DNA from 2 places in the Lacibacterium aquatile genome. Region 1 is predicted to be linked to the other one. Evidence: riboswitches for the same ligand, from Rfam matches in the RefSeq annotation. Region 1 holds a riboswitch; the other holds the start of a gene.
The links. A riboswitch is a leader RNA that binds a small molecule or an ion and turns the genes downstream of it on or off. The one in region 1 is predicted to bind manganese.

Region 2: it holds a riboswitch for manganese, as region 1 does, so the genes downstream of both, ACFSM5_RS13985 (TMEM165/GDT1 family protein) here and ACFSM5_RS01470 (manganese efflux pump MntP) in region 1, are expected to answer to the same signal.

What each region holds. Positions count from the first base shown of each region.
Region 1 covers NZ_JBHUIP010000001.1:294,149-301,904, forward strand. The annotation lists gene ACFSM5_RS01450 (tetratricopeptide repeat protein) at 1-1,039, opposite strand, end outside; gene yghX (YghX family hydrolase) at 1,276-2,163, opposite strand; gene ACFSM5_RS01460 (aldehyde dehydrogenase family protein) at 2,395-3,825, shown strand; gene ACFSM5_RS01465 (GAF domain-containing protein) at 3,862-4,353, opposite strand; gene ACFSM5_RS01470 (manganese efflux pump MntP) at 4,393-4,959, opposite strand; yybP-ykoY riboswitch at 5,041-5,154, opposite strand; gene ACFSM5_RS01475 (tautomerase family protein) at 5,196-5,411, opposite strand; gene ACFSM5_RS01480 (SDR family oxidoreductase) at 5,431-6,171, opposite strand; gene ACFSM5_RS01485 (LysR family transcriptional regulator) at 6,273-7,166, shown strand; gene ACFSM5_RS01490 (superoxide dismutase) at 7,335-7,756, shown strand, end outside.
Region 2 covers NZ_JBHUIP010000012.1:504,595-512,350, reverse strand. The annotation lists gene ACFSM5_RS14010 (heparinase II/III family protein) at 1-898, opposite strand, end outside; gene rpe (ribulose-phosphate 3-epimerase) at 895-1,566, opposite strand; gene ACFSM5_RS14000 (RsmB/NOP family class I SAM-dependent RNA methyltransferase) at 1,587-2,933, opposite strand; gene htpX (zinc metalloprotease HtpX) at 2,930-3,853, opposite strand; gene ACFSM5_RS13990 (DUF1674 domain-containing protein) at 3,940-4,119, shown strand; gene ACFSM5_RS13985 (TMEM165/GDT1 family protein) at 4,581-5,156, opposite strand; yybP-ykoY riboswitch at 5,180-5,376, opposite strand; gene ACFSM5_RS13980 (DUF952 domain-containing protein) at 5,484-5,840, shown strand; gene ACFSM5_RS13975 (EAL domain-containing protein) at 5,844-7,139, shown strand; gene ACFSM5_RS13970 (TIGR01459 family HAD-type hydrolase) at 7,147-7,756, shown strand, end outside.

The sequences.
Region 1 (7,756 bases):
CACGCAGACCGGCGTTAAGCGCCAGGATCTGGGCGGGCAGGAATTCATGGCTGACGCCTGCGGACAGGATATGGTCGAAACCGCCCTGCTTCTTGGCCTCGCTGACGTCGTTACGCTTCGCGTAGCTGGAGCCACGCAGCTCATACCCGCCGGTGAAAGCCCAATCGCCATTCTCGTTCCGGAAGGCGCCTTCGAGACCGCCGCCGTAATTCAGGAAATACTGATGGCCGCTCAGCAGCGCATCGCCCAACAGCACATAGGGCTTCAAGGTGAAAGCCGGTGAGGCAGCCGAGGGCGAGAAGCGGATACCCGAGGTAACTTCGCCGAAGAACAGATCCTGCGGATCTGTCTTGCCAGCACGCGTGTTGTATTTGGCGCCATCGAAAAAGCGGCTGCCGTAACCACGGGCCTGGGTGACCAGCGCGGTGTTATTCTGCGCGCCGAAATCCCACACATGCTCCAGGTTGCCCATGACCAGCATGTCGGCTTCGGTCTCGGACCCCGCACCCGCCGGGCGCTGCACGATAGCACCGCCAGCCATCAGGTCCGAGGAGGAGGAAGCCGCCGTCGGGTTCGACTGCGCCCGCAGACCAAACGTCAGATTCATCGTGAACTGGTGAGTCTTGGTGCGATTGGTCGCCTGTTCGTACAGATTTGCGGCCGTCGCGCGCAATCCAGGATCAAGGGCAGGGTCTTCCGATGCTGCCTTCGCGTAAGTTGCTGCCATCTCGTAGGAGCCGAGGCGATAATAAAGCACAGCCAGCTCGAGACGGATCGACGGCGCTGCATTCGGGTTCATCAGCATGCGCTCAAGCGCCGAGATGCCACCTTCGTAATTACCGGCGTTGATCAGCGCCCTGGCATAGGAATAGCCGACATCGAGATTTCCCGGCGCCGCGAGCAAGGCCTTGAAGGCCTGATCGACCTGCTGACGAGGATCGTTGGCGACTGGATCAGCAGCAAGAGCCGGCTGGCTTCCCAACAAAACGCCTGATGCGATCACTGCACTGAGCGCAACACCGACAACCTTAGACGACATCAGCAGACCCATGGAAATTCGAGGGACATATCTCTTTATTGCCACAAACTAAACCGCAGCCCTTTGAAGGGCCACAACAATCTGACCTCTTAAGCTTTTTCTTAAGAAATATGTAGCGCGACGAGCACACCACTCATCTTGCAATGTACTAAAACGGAAGATGTAAAAACGCTTCGCTCGATACAGGCGCACAAATAATTACGGGCTGCGGGGACATCCCCGCAGCCCGTAGTGCGTTACGCCAGATATTTCTTGAACCAGGCGATCGTGCGATCCCACGCCAGATTCGCCGCCGGCTCGTCATAGCGCGGGGTCGAATCATTGTGGAAACCATGATTCACGCCCGGATAGATATAGGCCTCGTAGGTCTTGCCCGCAGCCTTGAGGGCGGCTTCATAGGCGGGCCAGCCGTCGTTGATGCCCTTGTCCAGCTCGCCATAATGGATCAGCAGCGGGGCCTTGATCCGGGCCACATCCTCGGCCTTGGGCTGACGACCATAGAAAGGAACGGCGGCAGCCAGCTCGGGATAGGCAACAGCCGCAGCGTTCGAGACGCCGCCGCCATAGCAGAAACCGGTGATGCCGACTTTGCCGGTCGAGAGCTCATGTTTCATCATAAACTCGATGGCGGCGAAGAAGTCGTTCATCAGCTTGGTCGGATCGACCTTGGACTGCAGCTCGCGGCCCTTATCGTCATTGCCGGGATAGCCGCCGACGGAGCTGAGCCCATCGGGCGCCAATGCCACGAAGCCAGCCTTGGCGACGCGGCGGGCAACATCCTCGATATAGGGATTGAGACCGCGATTCTCGTGCACGACAACCACCGCCGGGACCTTGCCGCTGGCCTTGGCCGGACGCACCAGATAGCCGCGTACGCTGCCATGCCCTTGAGGCGAGGGATAGGTGATGTAGTCGGCGACGATATCGGGGTCGGTGAACTTGATCTGTTCGGCCAGCGCGTAGTTCGGCTTCAAGGAGGCCAGGATCGCGGGCGCCGTGATGCCTGCAACGGCATATTTCGCCGCCCGGTCAAGGAACTGGCGCTTGGTGATCTTGCCGTGCGCGTAATAGTCGTAGAGTTCGAGCAGTTCCTGAGGAAAATCTTTCGCTGTGAGACGGCCCATAATCACATGCCTTCCATACAGTTGAGTCTGCGGCGCGCATGCTACACCAGAAAAGGGCTGTCCGCCCGCAGGAAGAAGGGCAGAAACGCTGAAGTTTCCTGCTTTTTTGGGCCGGCATCACCTTTGGCGGTATTCAGATGCGGCAAAGCCTGATTTCCGCCTACCCATCGCAATTTCGTCACGGATGCCGTTTTCGATAGGATCGAGCGATTGCGCCTATAGGAGAGACTGATGACACACGCCTTGCAGTTCTATATCGACGGTGCCTGGGTAGATCCGGCCGTCCCCAACCCTCTCGATGTGATCGATCCGTCGACCGAAGATGCTTTCGCGCAGATCTCCCTTGGCAGCCAGACCGATGTGGCTAAAGCCGTTGCCGCCGCCAAACGCGCCTTTCAGACCTATGGCTTTTCCAGCGTCAAGGAACGCCTGGACCTTTTGCAGCAGATCATCGCCGTCTATAAGAAGCGCAGCGCCGATCTGGCCGATGCGGTATCGCGCGAGATGGGCGCACCCCGCCCCTTCGCCCTACGCTCCCAGGTCGGTATCGGCCTTGCCCACCTCTCCAAGATCGCCGAGGTGCTGAGCAGCTATAAGTTCGAGGAAAAGCGCGGCTCCTCTTTGATCGTCAAGGAGCCCATCGGGGTGGTCGGCCTGATCACTCCCTGGAACTGGCCGCTGAACCAGATCACCTGCAAGGTCGGCCCCGCGCTTGCCGCTGGCTGCACCATGGTGCTGAAGCCCAGCGAGATCGCCCCGCTCGATGCTATAATCTTTGCTGAGATCCTGCATGAGGCAGGCGTGCCGAAGGGCGTCTTCAATCTCGTCAATGGCGACGGTCCGACGGTCGGCCAGGCGCTTTCCACCCACCCCGATATCGATATGGTGTCCTTCACCGGATCGACCCGCGCCGGCATCCAGGTCGCCCGCTCAGCCGCCGAAACGGTCAAGCGCGTGGCGCAGGAGCTGGGTGGCAAGTCGGCGAATATCCTGCTGCCCGATGTCGATTTCGCCAAGGCTGTCGCAGAAGGCGTCGAGAATTGCTTTGGCAATAGCGGCCAGTCCTGCAACGCTCCCACCCGTATGCTCGTCCCCCGTGCCCGCCGCGATGAGGTCGTGCAGCATGCCAAGGCAGCGGCTGAACGCTTCGTGGTCGGCCCGGCAGATGCAGACGGCACGATGCTGGGCCCAGTCGTGAGCCAGGTGCAGTTCGACAAGATCCAGGATCTGATCGAAAGCGGCATCAAAGAAGGCGCAACACTCGTCGCAGGCGGTCCTGGCCGTCCGGCGGGCCTCAATCACGGCTATTTCATCCGGCCGACCGTCTTTGCCGATGTGACACCAGAGATGCGGATCGCGCGGGAGGAGATCTTCGGCCCGGTTCTGTCGATCCTGAATTACGACAGCGTCGATGAGGCGGTGGCAATCGGCAACGATACGCCCTATGGCCTCGCCTCCTACGTCCAGGGCAAGGATATGGACGCTGTGCGGGCCGTCGCCCGCAAGATGCGCAGCGGCAATGTCTATCTCAACGATCCCGCCTGGGATGCGGGGCTGCCGTTCGGTGGCTATAAGCAGTCGGGCAACGGCCGCGAATATGCCGAATATGGCCTGGAGGACTTCCTGGAGATCAAGGGCATCGCCGGTTACGACGCCGCCTGATAAGGAAAAGGGGCAGCCAATCGGCTGCCCCTTTTTTCAGATCTCGCTGGCTGCCAGGAAGATCTCCACCAGCCGTTCCATCCCGGCCTGATCGTCGGCATCGAAACGCGCCGGGATGGGGGCATCGAGATCGAGCACCCCCAACACCTTGCCCCCCTTGATCAGCGGGACCACCAGTTCGGAGCGCGAAGCGGCGTCGCAGGCGATATGACCGGGGAAGGCATGCACATCTTCGACCAGCATCGTCGAACGTTTGGCAACCGAGGTTCCACAGACCCCGCGCCCCACTTGAATACGCACACAGGCAGGCTTGCCCTGGAACGGGCCCAGCACCAGCTCGTCCGGCGATTTCAAGAAATAAAAGCCCGCCCAGTTCAGATCCGGCAGACTGGTGAAGATCAGCGCGGACATGTTTGCCGCATTGGCGATGGCGTCGCTTTCGCCCTGCAACAGGGCTTCCAGCATCTGCCCAAGCTCGCGGTAGGTCTCGGGCTTATTGTCGTGGGACAGGGTGGCGGCTTCAAACATCGGCGGTTTCCTCGTGCGGTCGACTGAAGGCTGATAGCACTAGGCCGACGTATGTTCGATAACGATCTTGATGCCGATGGCGATCAGGGCAATACCGCCCAGGATTTCCGCCCGGCGGCCCAGCAGAGGCCCCGCCTTCTTGCCGATCAAAACCCCACTGAAAGCGACAGCGGTCGTGACGACGCCGATGATGACGCAGGCCAGCACGATATTCACATCGACGACCGCAAGGCCCACACCGACCGCCGTCGCATCGATGCTGGTCGCCAGCGCCGTCAGGATCAGTTGCATGGGGCCAAGCTGCCCCTTCTTAGGGGCCTCTTCCGCCTCGACCGTCGAAAAGCCCTGACGGATCATGTTGCCGCCGACGAGCGCCAGCAGCGTAAAGGCGATCCAATGGTCGACAAAGGCGAACCAGCTGGATACCGCCAGCCCCATCGCCCAGCCGAACGCCGGGGTAATCGCTTCAAAGAAACCGAAATAGAGGCCAACCCGCAGGGCATCCTTGAAACGCGGCTTATCGGCGGCGGCGCCCTTGCCGACAGCAGCGGCGAAAGCATCGACGGACAGGCTGAGACCGAGGACGGTCAGCGTGGCGACATTCATCTTGAAAAAAGCTCCGAGGCCAAGGACCGACGGCGGACGGTTCGGTGGCCTTATGCCCGAACTTCCGCCGTTGGTCTCGCCAAGCACCCGGTGAACCGGTGCCGCCTGCGCCACGGAAACCCGAAGGTCTACCGAGTGTGTTGACGCAGGCCCCTCCTTGAAAAAGGAAGAAGGCTACTCCCCAAAGACGTCCTGACCCTAAGGACCGGGAGCGCTGCCGTCAACCTGTCATTGCCCTAAAGTTCTTTGGCGCGATAGGCATCCGGCAGGATGAAAACCTCGTCCGCGCGCCCGTACCCGCCGTCCTTGACCTCCTCGATCAGGACCATCGTGTGCGGTCTGGCGGCTTCGGAAAAATACTCCACCAGCAAATCGGTCATGCGGTGAGTGATCTCGGCCTTCTGCGCCATGGTGAGGGCGGCTTCGGGCGTTTTGATATTGATGAAGGGCATGGGATTTCCTTTTTATCGTTTAGACAGCGCCGCCATTGGCGCGGATCGTCTGGCCGCTGACCCATCCGCTATCGGGACTGGCGAGGAAGGCTGCGAGCCCGGCGATATCCTCGGGCTGCCCCAGGCGCCCCTGCGGATTGAGTTTGGTGATCGCCTCCACCTGGGCATCGGTTTTGCCGGTCAGGAACAGATCGGTTTCGACTGGCCCCGGCGCGATGGCATTCACGGTGATTCCCCGTGGGCCAAGTTCCTTGGCGGCAATGTGAGTAAGGGCCTCCACTGCCGCCTTGGTCGCGGCATAGACCCCGTAGGTCGGTTGATAGAGTCCAACCACGCTGGAGGAGAAATTGATGATCCGGCCGCCATCGCGCAGCCGCCTGCCCGCCTCGCGCATCCCCCGGAAAACGCCGCCCAGGTTGATGTCAACCTGCCGCTGATAGAGCGCATCGTCGCTCTGCGCGATGGGAGCCAGCGCCATGATCCCGGCATTATTGACCAGGATATCAACACCCCCGAAGGCGGCTGCGGCAGCATCGAACAGATTGGGAAGCGCCGCAGGATCGGTGATGTCCGCCTGCACAGCGATAGCGCGGCCACCGTCAGAGGCGATGTCACCGGCAAGATCCTCTGCCGCCTGCTTACCGCCCGCATAGTTGATGACGACGGCAATGCCATCCTTGGACAGGCGCCGGGCAATTGCAGTACCGATCCCTCTGGAAGATCCGGTGATGATCGCGACACGGTTCGTTTGAGTGGTCATGAGTTTGCTCCCTCTTGGATAAGAGGAAGTTAGGGACGCATCACAAATCGAACAATCCATCCATATTTGACAACTAAGTTCGCCTATGATGAACAATAAGAATGGATCGTCTGGATCGCCTGAACCTGTTTGTCCGTGTTGTCGAAAGGCGCAGCTTTTCCGCTGCCGCGTCGGACCTGAAGCTCGCCCGCTCCACCGCCACCGAAGCCATCAAGCAGCTTGAGGGCGATCTGGGCGTCCGGCTGCTGGACAGAACCACCCGCCATGTGACGCCCACGCTGGACGGGCAAGCCTTCTATCAGAAATGCCTGTCGATCCTGTCGGAGGTTGAAGAGGCAGAGAACGCCTTCCGCGACGCGCAACCGCGGGGCCTGCTGCGTATCGATGCCCATCCCCTGCTGACCCAACGTTTCCTGCTGCCAAGACTGAGGGAGTTTCTTGACCGCCACCCGCTGATCGATCTCCAGATCGGTCAGGGCGACCGGCTGGTGGATCTGGTGCGCGAGGGCGTGGACTGCGTCATCCGGTCAGGCGAGGCCGAGGATAGCGGGCTCATCGTGCGCAAGCTTGGCGCGATCACCGAGATCACCTGCGCCAGTCCGCGTTATCTGGCGGATTACGGCACTCCGGAAAGACCGGAGGATCTGGCGCAGCATCGGTCGGTCGGGTTCCTGTCGTCGCGCACCGGGCAGGTCATGCCGCTGGATCTCATGGTCGACGGAAAGCTGCAGCTTTTCCAGCTGCAGAGCCGCGTCACCGTCAATAACTCCGACACCATGGCCGAACTGGCGCGCCTGGGCTTCGGGCTGTTTCAGGCCCCGCGATATCGGTTGCAGCAGGACCTCTTGGACGGGACGCTGGTCGAAGTCCTGCCCGACTATCTGCCGCCGCCGACCCCGCTCAACGCGCTTTATCCCCAGAACCGCCATACGGCCCCTCGGCTGCGGGTCTTTCTGGAATGGGTCGGCGGGATCTTTCGGGACGCGGACCTTTAGACGCAGCAGATATTTTTTTTTTCAGCTTCCCATGATTGGGAAGATTGTAGATGCCTCTCATTCGCGCCATGTTTCGACATATTGAAGACGCTATTCAAGCGTACGGATTCGGAAGGTATTTCGCGACTTATCACTGATGCAGACGCCAATTCAGGCGAGGAGTACATCATGGCTTTCGAACTGCCCACCCTGCCCTATTCCTATAATGCCCTTGCAGAACGCGGTATGGGTCAGGAGACGCTGGAGCTTCATCACGGCAAGCATCATCAGGCTTACGTGACGGCCCTGAATAATTTCGTGGACAAGAACGCCGACCTCCAGGGCAAGTCCCTTGAGGAGATCATCGCCTTCTCCCATGGCAAGGCCGATCTGGCGCCGGTTTTCAACAATGCCGGGCAGCATTGGAACCACATCCACTTCTGGAAGGCCCTGTCGGCCAGCGGCGGTAAGATCCCCGGCCGTCTGGAAGCCAAGCTGATCGAGGATTTCGGATCGATCGAGAAGTTCAAGGAAGCCTTCACCCAGGCCGCCATCAGCCAGTTTGGCTCGGGTTGGGCGTGGCTGGTGCTGGGTAAGGACGGCAAGCTGAA
Region 2 (7,756 bases), on a different contig from region 1:
CGAGAATCCGGCGGACCTCGACGGGGTCTTCCTCGTTGCTGTCGTTGAAGAGCGCCAGCCCGCCATCGCCATGTTTGAAGAAGCGGACCATCGGCGCCATACGGTCGATGGCCAGCACCAGACTGTCCGGAACGGCACCACCACCGGCACGCAGGATATTGCGCAGATCGATCAGCATCCGCAGGGCCGCCAGCTGGCGCGACGGGCTACGGTCGCTATGGCCGCCGTCGGTGCGGATATCGGCACTCAGGGTGCTGTCGAGCTGGCTTTCGACGAGGCTACGGGCGCGGGTGGCCTCTTTCTCGTCCAGCGGCACGCAGACGACGCCATAGGCAAGGCCACGGATAGCCTCCAGACGGCCAAGGCCAGCGGGGGCATGGCTGACCGCCTCAGAAAGATGGCGGGTCTGCATGGCAAGACTGCGATAGAGCGGCGCGCGCAGGGCATCGCCGCCGGGGGCCAGCAGCCATTCGATATGCACCAGCAGAGCGGCGACGCGGCGGCCGGTGACATCGGCCCGCCAGGATTGCCCGTCCCAATGATCGCCAAGATCGGCCAGCCACAGGCCGACCATATCGCGGGCGCGATCCCGGGCGGCATCGCCGCCAAAGGCTTTCAGATCGGCGAGCCAGCCGAAACCATGCAGCCAGTCGAGCCAGCTTTGCGAGGCGCCGAGCGGATGCCAGATCTCAGGCCCAGCCGGAAAAGTCTGGCGGACGAAGGTGAATTCGCCGCGCGTGATCCGCTGCCCCAGATCGGGATCGCCGACCCAGGGTTCGGAGGGCAGATAGAGCAGCCGGTCGGGTGGCTCGCGCTTGAGCTTCGCCCAGTACCAGGGCGTCTGGGCCTTGAGGACCGCGAGCGCTTTGCCCGCCCGATTGCGCCAGGAACCCGTCACGCCGCCCGATTACCCCGCAGCGCATCCATGTTCGACCCATAGACGGCAGGACCGCCGGTGAAGGTAGCCGTCCCGGCGACCAGCAGATCGGCGCCGGCGGAGATTGCCAGCGGCGCGGTCTTGAGGTTGATGCCGCCGTCGACTTCCAAATCGATGGTCTTGCCAGTGGCATCGATGCGCTTGCGCAAAATCTCGATCTTGCGCAGCTGGCTATCGATGAAACTCTGGCCGCCGAAGCCCGGATTGACGCTCATCACCAGAATAAGATCGAGGTCTTCGAGCAGATAATCGACCGCTTCGACCGGGGTTGCCGGATTAAGGACGATACCGGCCTTCTTGCCGAAGCTTTTGATCAACTGAACGGTGCGGTGCGGATGGGCGCCTGCCTCGGGATGGAAGCTGATGATATCGGCGCCAGCTTCGGCGAAACCCTGGATATAGGGATCAACCGGACCGATCATCAGATGCACGTCGAACGGCTTCTGGGTATGGGGACGCAGCGCCTTCACCACGGCCGGGCCGATGGTGATGTTAGGGACGAAATGACCGTCCATCACATCGACATGGATATAGTCGGCGCCTGCAGCGTCGAGCGCCCGGATCTCTTCGCCCAGCTTGGCGAAATCGGCGGAGAGGATCGAGGGGGCGATACGGATGTTCTGTTGCATGGAGGAGAGTTAAACCCTAGTCAGGCCGCGCGCCGCAAGCGCGCAGCAAAAAATCCGTCGAGTCCGCCCAGGTCTCCCCAATGGTGGGGAAGCGTGCGCAGCCAGCCTTCGGGAGAGATGGCGTCGGCCAGTCCACCGACCTCGTCCGGGGAAATCGCCTCGGTCGTGAAGCGGCTATCCCTGGCCAGGAAAGCGGCAATCCGCTCCGGCCCTTCGGCCGCTTCGAGTGAACAGGTGCAATAGAGCAGCATCCCGCCCGGTACCAGCATCTCGGCGGCAGAAGCCAGCAGCCGGTCCTGGGCGACGGTCAGCTTGTCGATATCGCCCGGCGACTTCAGCCACAGCACATCGGGATGACGGCGCGCGGTGCCGGTGGCGGAGCAGGGCGCATCCAGCAGCACGGCATCATAGGGCGTGGGCGGGTTCCAGGAGGCGGCATCCCCGGCCACCACCTCGGCATGAAGGCCGGTGCGGGCGAGGTTTTCCGACAGGCGGCCCAGGCGCGGGGCCGACCGGTCGAGCGCGGTGACCTTGGCCCCGGCGGCGGCCAGCTGCAGCGTCTTGCCGCCAGGGGCGGCACAGAGATCGGCGACGCGCTTGTCCTTCAGGTCGCCCATCAGACGCACGGGCAGGGACGCTGCGGCGTCCTGCACCCACCAGCTGCCATCGCTATAGCCGGGCAGATCGGTCACAAGACCCGCACGGGCCAGGCGCACGCTGCCGGTCGGCAACATAAGCCCCCCCAGATCGCCGCACAGTTCCTCGGCCCGCGACGGGTCACGCAGGGAGATATCGAGCGGCGGTTCATTCATCAGCGCCTTGACGATGGCGCGGACGGTATCCTCGCCATAGGTCCGGGACCACGAAGCCCAGAGCCAGTCGGGCAAGGCCTTGCGCTCGGCATCGATGCGCAGGCGCATCAGCTCGCCCTGTTCGGCGATTCGGCGCAGCACCGCATTGATGAGGGCTTTAAGGTGCGGAACACCGACCTGTTCGGCCAGCGCAACGGTGCGGCTGACGGCGGCATGGGCAGGCGTGCCCAGCACCAGCAGCTGAACGGCGCCCAGGCGCAGCAGATCATGCCCGGCGGCATCGCGCGGCTTCAGTGGTTCACGCAGGCACAGACTCAGCACGGCATCGATGATGCCCAGCTGTCGCAGGCAGGCGGTGACCATGGCGCGGGCAAAGCCGCGGTCGCGCGGCTCCAGCGTATTGAGGCCGGGGTGCTGGGCGAGGGCATCGTCCAGTGCCTGGCGGCGGCGCAGAATCTGGCTCAGAAGCTCGTGGGCGACGACGCGGGCATCGATCCCGCGTGCGCCACCTTCGTTGCTTTGAAGCGGTCGGCTGGTACTGGAACTGTCGCTCATCCCCACGGTCCGTTGGATTTGGAAACCGGGCGACTATAACCGGAAGGAACCGCTGTGCGGGTAAAACCGTCGCGCATCATCTCCATCAGGCGCGCCACGCGGTTGCGGGTCGCTGGATGGGTCGAGAAAAGATTGTCCGCTCCCCGGCCCGACAGCGGGTTGGAGATGAACATATGGGCGGTCGCCGGATTATGTTCGGCCGTCACGTTAAGGGTCCCCTGGGCATAAGCCTCGATCTTCTCCAGAGCGGATGCCAGCGAGCGCGGATTACCGCAGATCTCGGCGCCGACACGGTCCGCTTCATATTCCCGCGTCCGGCTGATCGCCATCTGAACCATGGTCGCGGCCAGCGGGGCAAGGATCATCATCGCCAAGCCACCGATTAATCCCAGCGGATTGGAATTGCCATTCTCGTCCCGGCTGCCGCCAAGCCCCGTGAACATCATCAGATTACCCAGCATGCCGATGGCACCGGCCAAGGTGGCGGTGATGGTCATCATCAGGGTGTCGCGGTTCTTGATATGCGCCAATTCATGGGCGACGACGCCCGCCAGCTCGTCCTTGGTCAGGACGCGCATGATGCCTTCAGTCACCGCGACGGCGGCATTGTCCGGGTTGCGGCCAGTGGCAAAGGCGTTCGGCTGAGCTTCCTGAATCACATAGAGCTTGGGCATCGGGATCTGCGCGCGCTGCGCCAGCCCGGCGACCATGTCGTAGAATTCCGGCGACTGCGCACGCTCGACCGGCTGGGCGCGATACATCGACAGAACAAGCTTGTCGGAGTTCCAATAGGCCATGAGGTTCATCGCACCGGCGACAGCCAGAGCGATCATCATGCCCCCGGACCCACCGATCAGATAGCCGACCGCCGCAAACAGGGCGACCAGGGCGGCCATCAACAGAAATGTGCGAGTGTGCATGGCTTCTAGATGCTCTCCTCTTGGATAGTATGCCTGTTAGACCCTATGTAAGAAACCATCCAATTCGGTCAAGAATAGGACCTCCGATGAGCACGCAAAAACCTGAAGCCAAGCCCCGCACCTTCACCAGCCACGCCCCCAAGGCGGCCGAGGCTGCCCCGGCTCCCGCCCCGGAGAAGAAGGAAGTCGAATACGGTGGCCCCAAAGGTCCCGAACCCACCCGCTATGGCGATTGGGAACGCGGCGGACGGTGCTCGGATTTCTGAGGCTCTTTTTCAAACCAAAACCGTCATGCCCCGGTTTATCCGGGGCATCTCCTCCGGGGGTGCCTCCACACTGGCTCGACCTCTCTTGGACACACTCCCGGAGGAGATCCCCCGAACAAGTCGGGGGATGACGAGGCTGCGTGGAGGCATACCTCCCCTTACGCAAAGTTTTTAAGCAGCGATGCATTTTGTCGCTTGCAAATGCGATCCATTCTCATTATCGAAGAACTCGAGCGGCACATGCGGTGTCCTGCTCGAACCCTTCCGAGCCTTAACCCCGCCTGCCAGCGTCCCGGCAGCGGGGTTTTCTTTTGGGGCAATGCCTCAGAGAATAAAGCACGTCATCCCCGGACTTGATCCGGGGATCTCCCGTGGCCAGACCGCGTCGAGACGCTTTAAAGACTCTCTACGCGGTGCGGCTACACAAGATCCCAGGATCAAGTCCTGGGATGACCGATCATTTATGAACGCCAGATCGGCAGCGCCAGCACGCCCAGCACCACAAACAGAGCCGCCGCCAGCTTGCGGGTGACGTGCAGTGGGATTTTCGCGCTCATGGCACGGCCTGCGAAGACGATGGGCAGATTGACAAGCATCATGCCGAAGATCGATCCGATCATCACGGCGGCAAAGGGTTTGAGGTCGGCGGCCAGCATCACGGTGGCGATCTGGGTCTTGTCGCCCATCTCCAGCATGAAGAAGCCGATCAGGCTGGCGAGGAACGGGCCGAAGCGGCGATCTTTCTGGTCGTCATCGTCCACCTTGTCGGGGATGAGGGTCCAGGCGGCAATGACGATGAAGGACAGGCCGACGCCCCATTGCAGATAATCATAGGGAATACGGGTGGCGACCAAGGCGCCGACAGCCCCGGCAAGCAGATGATTGGCAATCGTCGCAATCAAAATACCCCAGGCCACTGGCCAGGGTCGATTGTACCGGCACGCCAGAATCAAGGCGAACAGCTGGGTCTTATCGCCAATTTCGGCAATAGCGACGGCAGCGGTCGAAGCGGCGGTAGAAAGAAGGAAACTGTCCATAACCAAACGCGAGCCGGGCGACTGAACTCAAGACGAACGGAACTGCAAAATGGCCGCCCGGCTCGGGCTGTCATCTGCTGTACCGTTGGTCTCGCCAGTTGCTGGACAGGGTTTGCACCCATGTCTGGCCCGATCGCGCCATAGCCTTTTGAAACAAGGCCAAGTGTGTTGACGCGAACCCACCAAAAATGGCGGCGGCTACTCCCCAAGGACTAAGCGGCTTATAGCTGGCCCTGCGCGGCGGAGCAAGCCGCTTTGGCTGCGGTTGGGGTGGAACTTCGATTGCAACCCTTTCGTTTAAGGGCGTGGATCGTTATGGTGCCGAGCATGAGCGAAACCCTGATCTATCATCTTGCACGGGCTAAGGAATGGCAGGCAGCCGAGGCTGCGGGCGTCTATCGGGGATCGCCCGAGGATCGCCGCGACGGGTTCCTGCATTTCTCGACCTCTGCCGCCATCAAGCAGAGTGCGGCGAAACACCGCGCGGGCGAAGCCGATCTGCTGCTCGTGGAAGTGAATGCCGAACCGCTGGCCGCCGATATCAAATGGGAAGGGTCCGCCTCACGCGGCGCTATTCTTTTCCCCCATCTCTATGGCGACCTGCCCTTGAGCGCCGTCACCCGCATCGCCCCGCTTCCGCTGGATGAGGCGACAGGCCTGCATATCTTCCCGGATTGGTTCTGACGCATGCTCGGTTTCATCGCCCCCATCGCTTATGCGGCAGTTGCGTTTGTCGTGATGTTTGCCGCGCCGTCGGTCCTGGGCGATGGGCCGGTGCTCGATGCCAATACCTTGGGCATCCTGCTGGGGGTGATCATCCTGATCAGTGGCTTCCTGGTGCAGGAGATCATCACCCGCCGCAGTCAGGCCAATCAGACCCGTACCCGCTTCCGCGCCCTGCTGGAGCAGATGTCGCTACTGCGTGAGGAAGTCCGTGCACTGCGGGATGGCCAGCGCGCCGCCAGCGCTGCCGGCGGCGATGCTGCGGAGATCGAGACCGTTGTCGCCGAGATGCGGATGCTGAAGACGCTGGTCAATCAGATCGGCACCGGCCCCGCGCGCTCTGCTGCTGCACCGGCAGCCGCCCGTCCGGCCGCAGCTGGCGGATCGGGCATCGCGCCCATCGGTCCTGCTTCGGGTACCCAGATGCCTGCCGGGCTGCCGCCGCTCTCCAATGCCTTCGCGCCCGAGCCCGAAGGTGAGCCGATGGATTACGCCGACACCCGCAGCGACGAGGAGGTGATCCTCGACGTGGTGCGCGAGGCCCTGGCCGAGGAGCGGATGGAGCTGTCGCTACAGCCTATCGTGTCGCTGCCCTCGCGCCGTCTTGCCGTCTGGGAATGTCAGGCGACGGTGCGTACCGCCGAAGGCCTGTCCGTGCCGCCGGAAACCTATGCCGCGGTGGCGGAGCGCGCGGGCTTGGCCGCAACCATCAACAATATGCTGCTGGTGCGCTCGGTCCAGTTCGTGCGCCGCATGCGCCGCCAGAAGGCGACCATCGGCTATATCTGCCCGATCGCGGGCGAAACCCTGCGTGACCGCGCCTTCTTCGCCGACTTCTTAGGGTTTATGCAGGAAAATCGCGATCTGGCCGGCCTGCTCTCTTTCTCCATCGGACAGCAGGACGTTTTCCATTTCGACGCTCGCACCGATGCCGATGTGACGGCTCTGGGCGGTCTCGGCTTCCGCTTTGTGCTGGATAAGGTGTCCAACCTCGACCTCTTTGTCAGCGATCTGTCGAACAAGGGTTTCCGCACCGTGAAGATCCCGGCGCATATGCTGCTGGCCAAACACGGCAAGATCTCAGATCCGCGTGCCTTGAAGCGCAAGCTCGATACCGGAGCCATCGACATCATGGTCTCGGGCGTTGTGGCGGATAATGAACTTGTCGATCTGCTCGATTTTGCAGTCGACTATGGACAAGGCGCGCTGTTTGGGGCATCCCGTCCCGCCGAGAGCAAGTCCGAGATCCTTTACCGGTAACTGACCCATGATTCGCACGATTGCGGGTGTCGCGGAAATCGCCGACGCCTATGACGGTTTCATCATCGACCTTTGGGGTGTGCTGCATGACGGCGCCTCGCCCTATCCCGACAGCCGGGCGGCGCTGCTGGCGTTGAAGGCGGCGGGCAAGCACGTGGTGCTGCTTTCCAACGCCCCGCGCCCCTCGGCCGATGTGCAGATCCGCATGCGCGAAATGGGCTTTGCCGATGATGATTATAATCATCTGCTGACCTCGGGCGAGGATACGCGCACCCATCTGCGCACTCGTCCCGACGATTTCTATAAGAGCCTGGGGCAGAAGTATTTCCTGCTGGGCCTGCCGCGCGATGTGAACATCCTGCACGGGGTGCCCGGCACCCGCGTCATGGATGTCCGCGAGGCGGATTATGTCATCAATACCGGCGTCGAGCTGGGCGAGACCCTGGAAACCGCGCTACCGGTGCTGGAGCCTGCGCTGGCCAAGGGCCTGCCGATGGTCTGCGCCAATCCCGACATCACCATCGTGACGCGCGGCAAGGTCGAGGTTTGCGCCGGGCTGCTGGCCGACTGGTACGAAAAGGGCGGCGGCAAGGTCCGCTATCACGGCAAGCCGCACC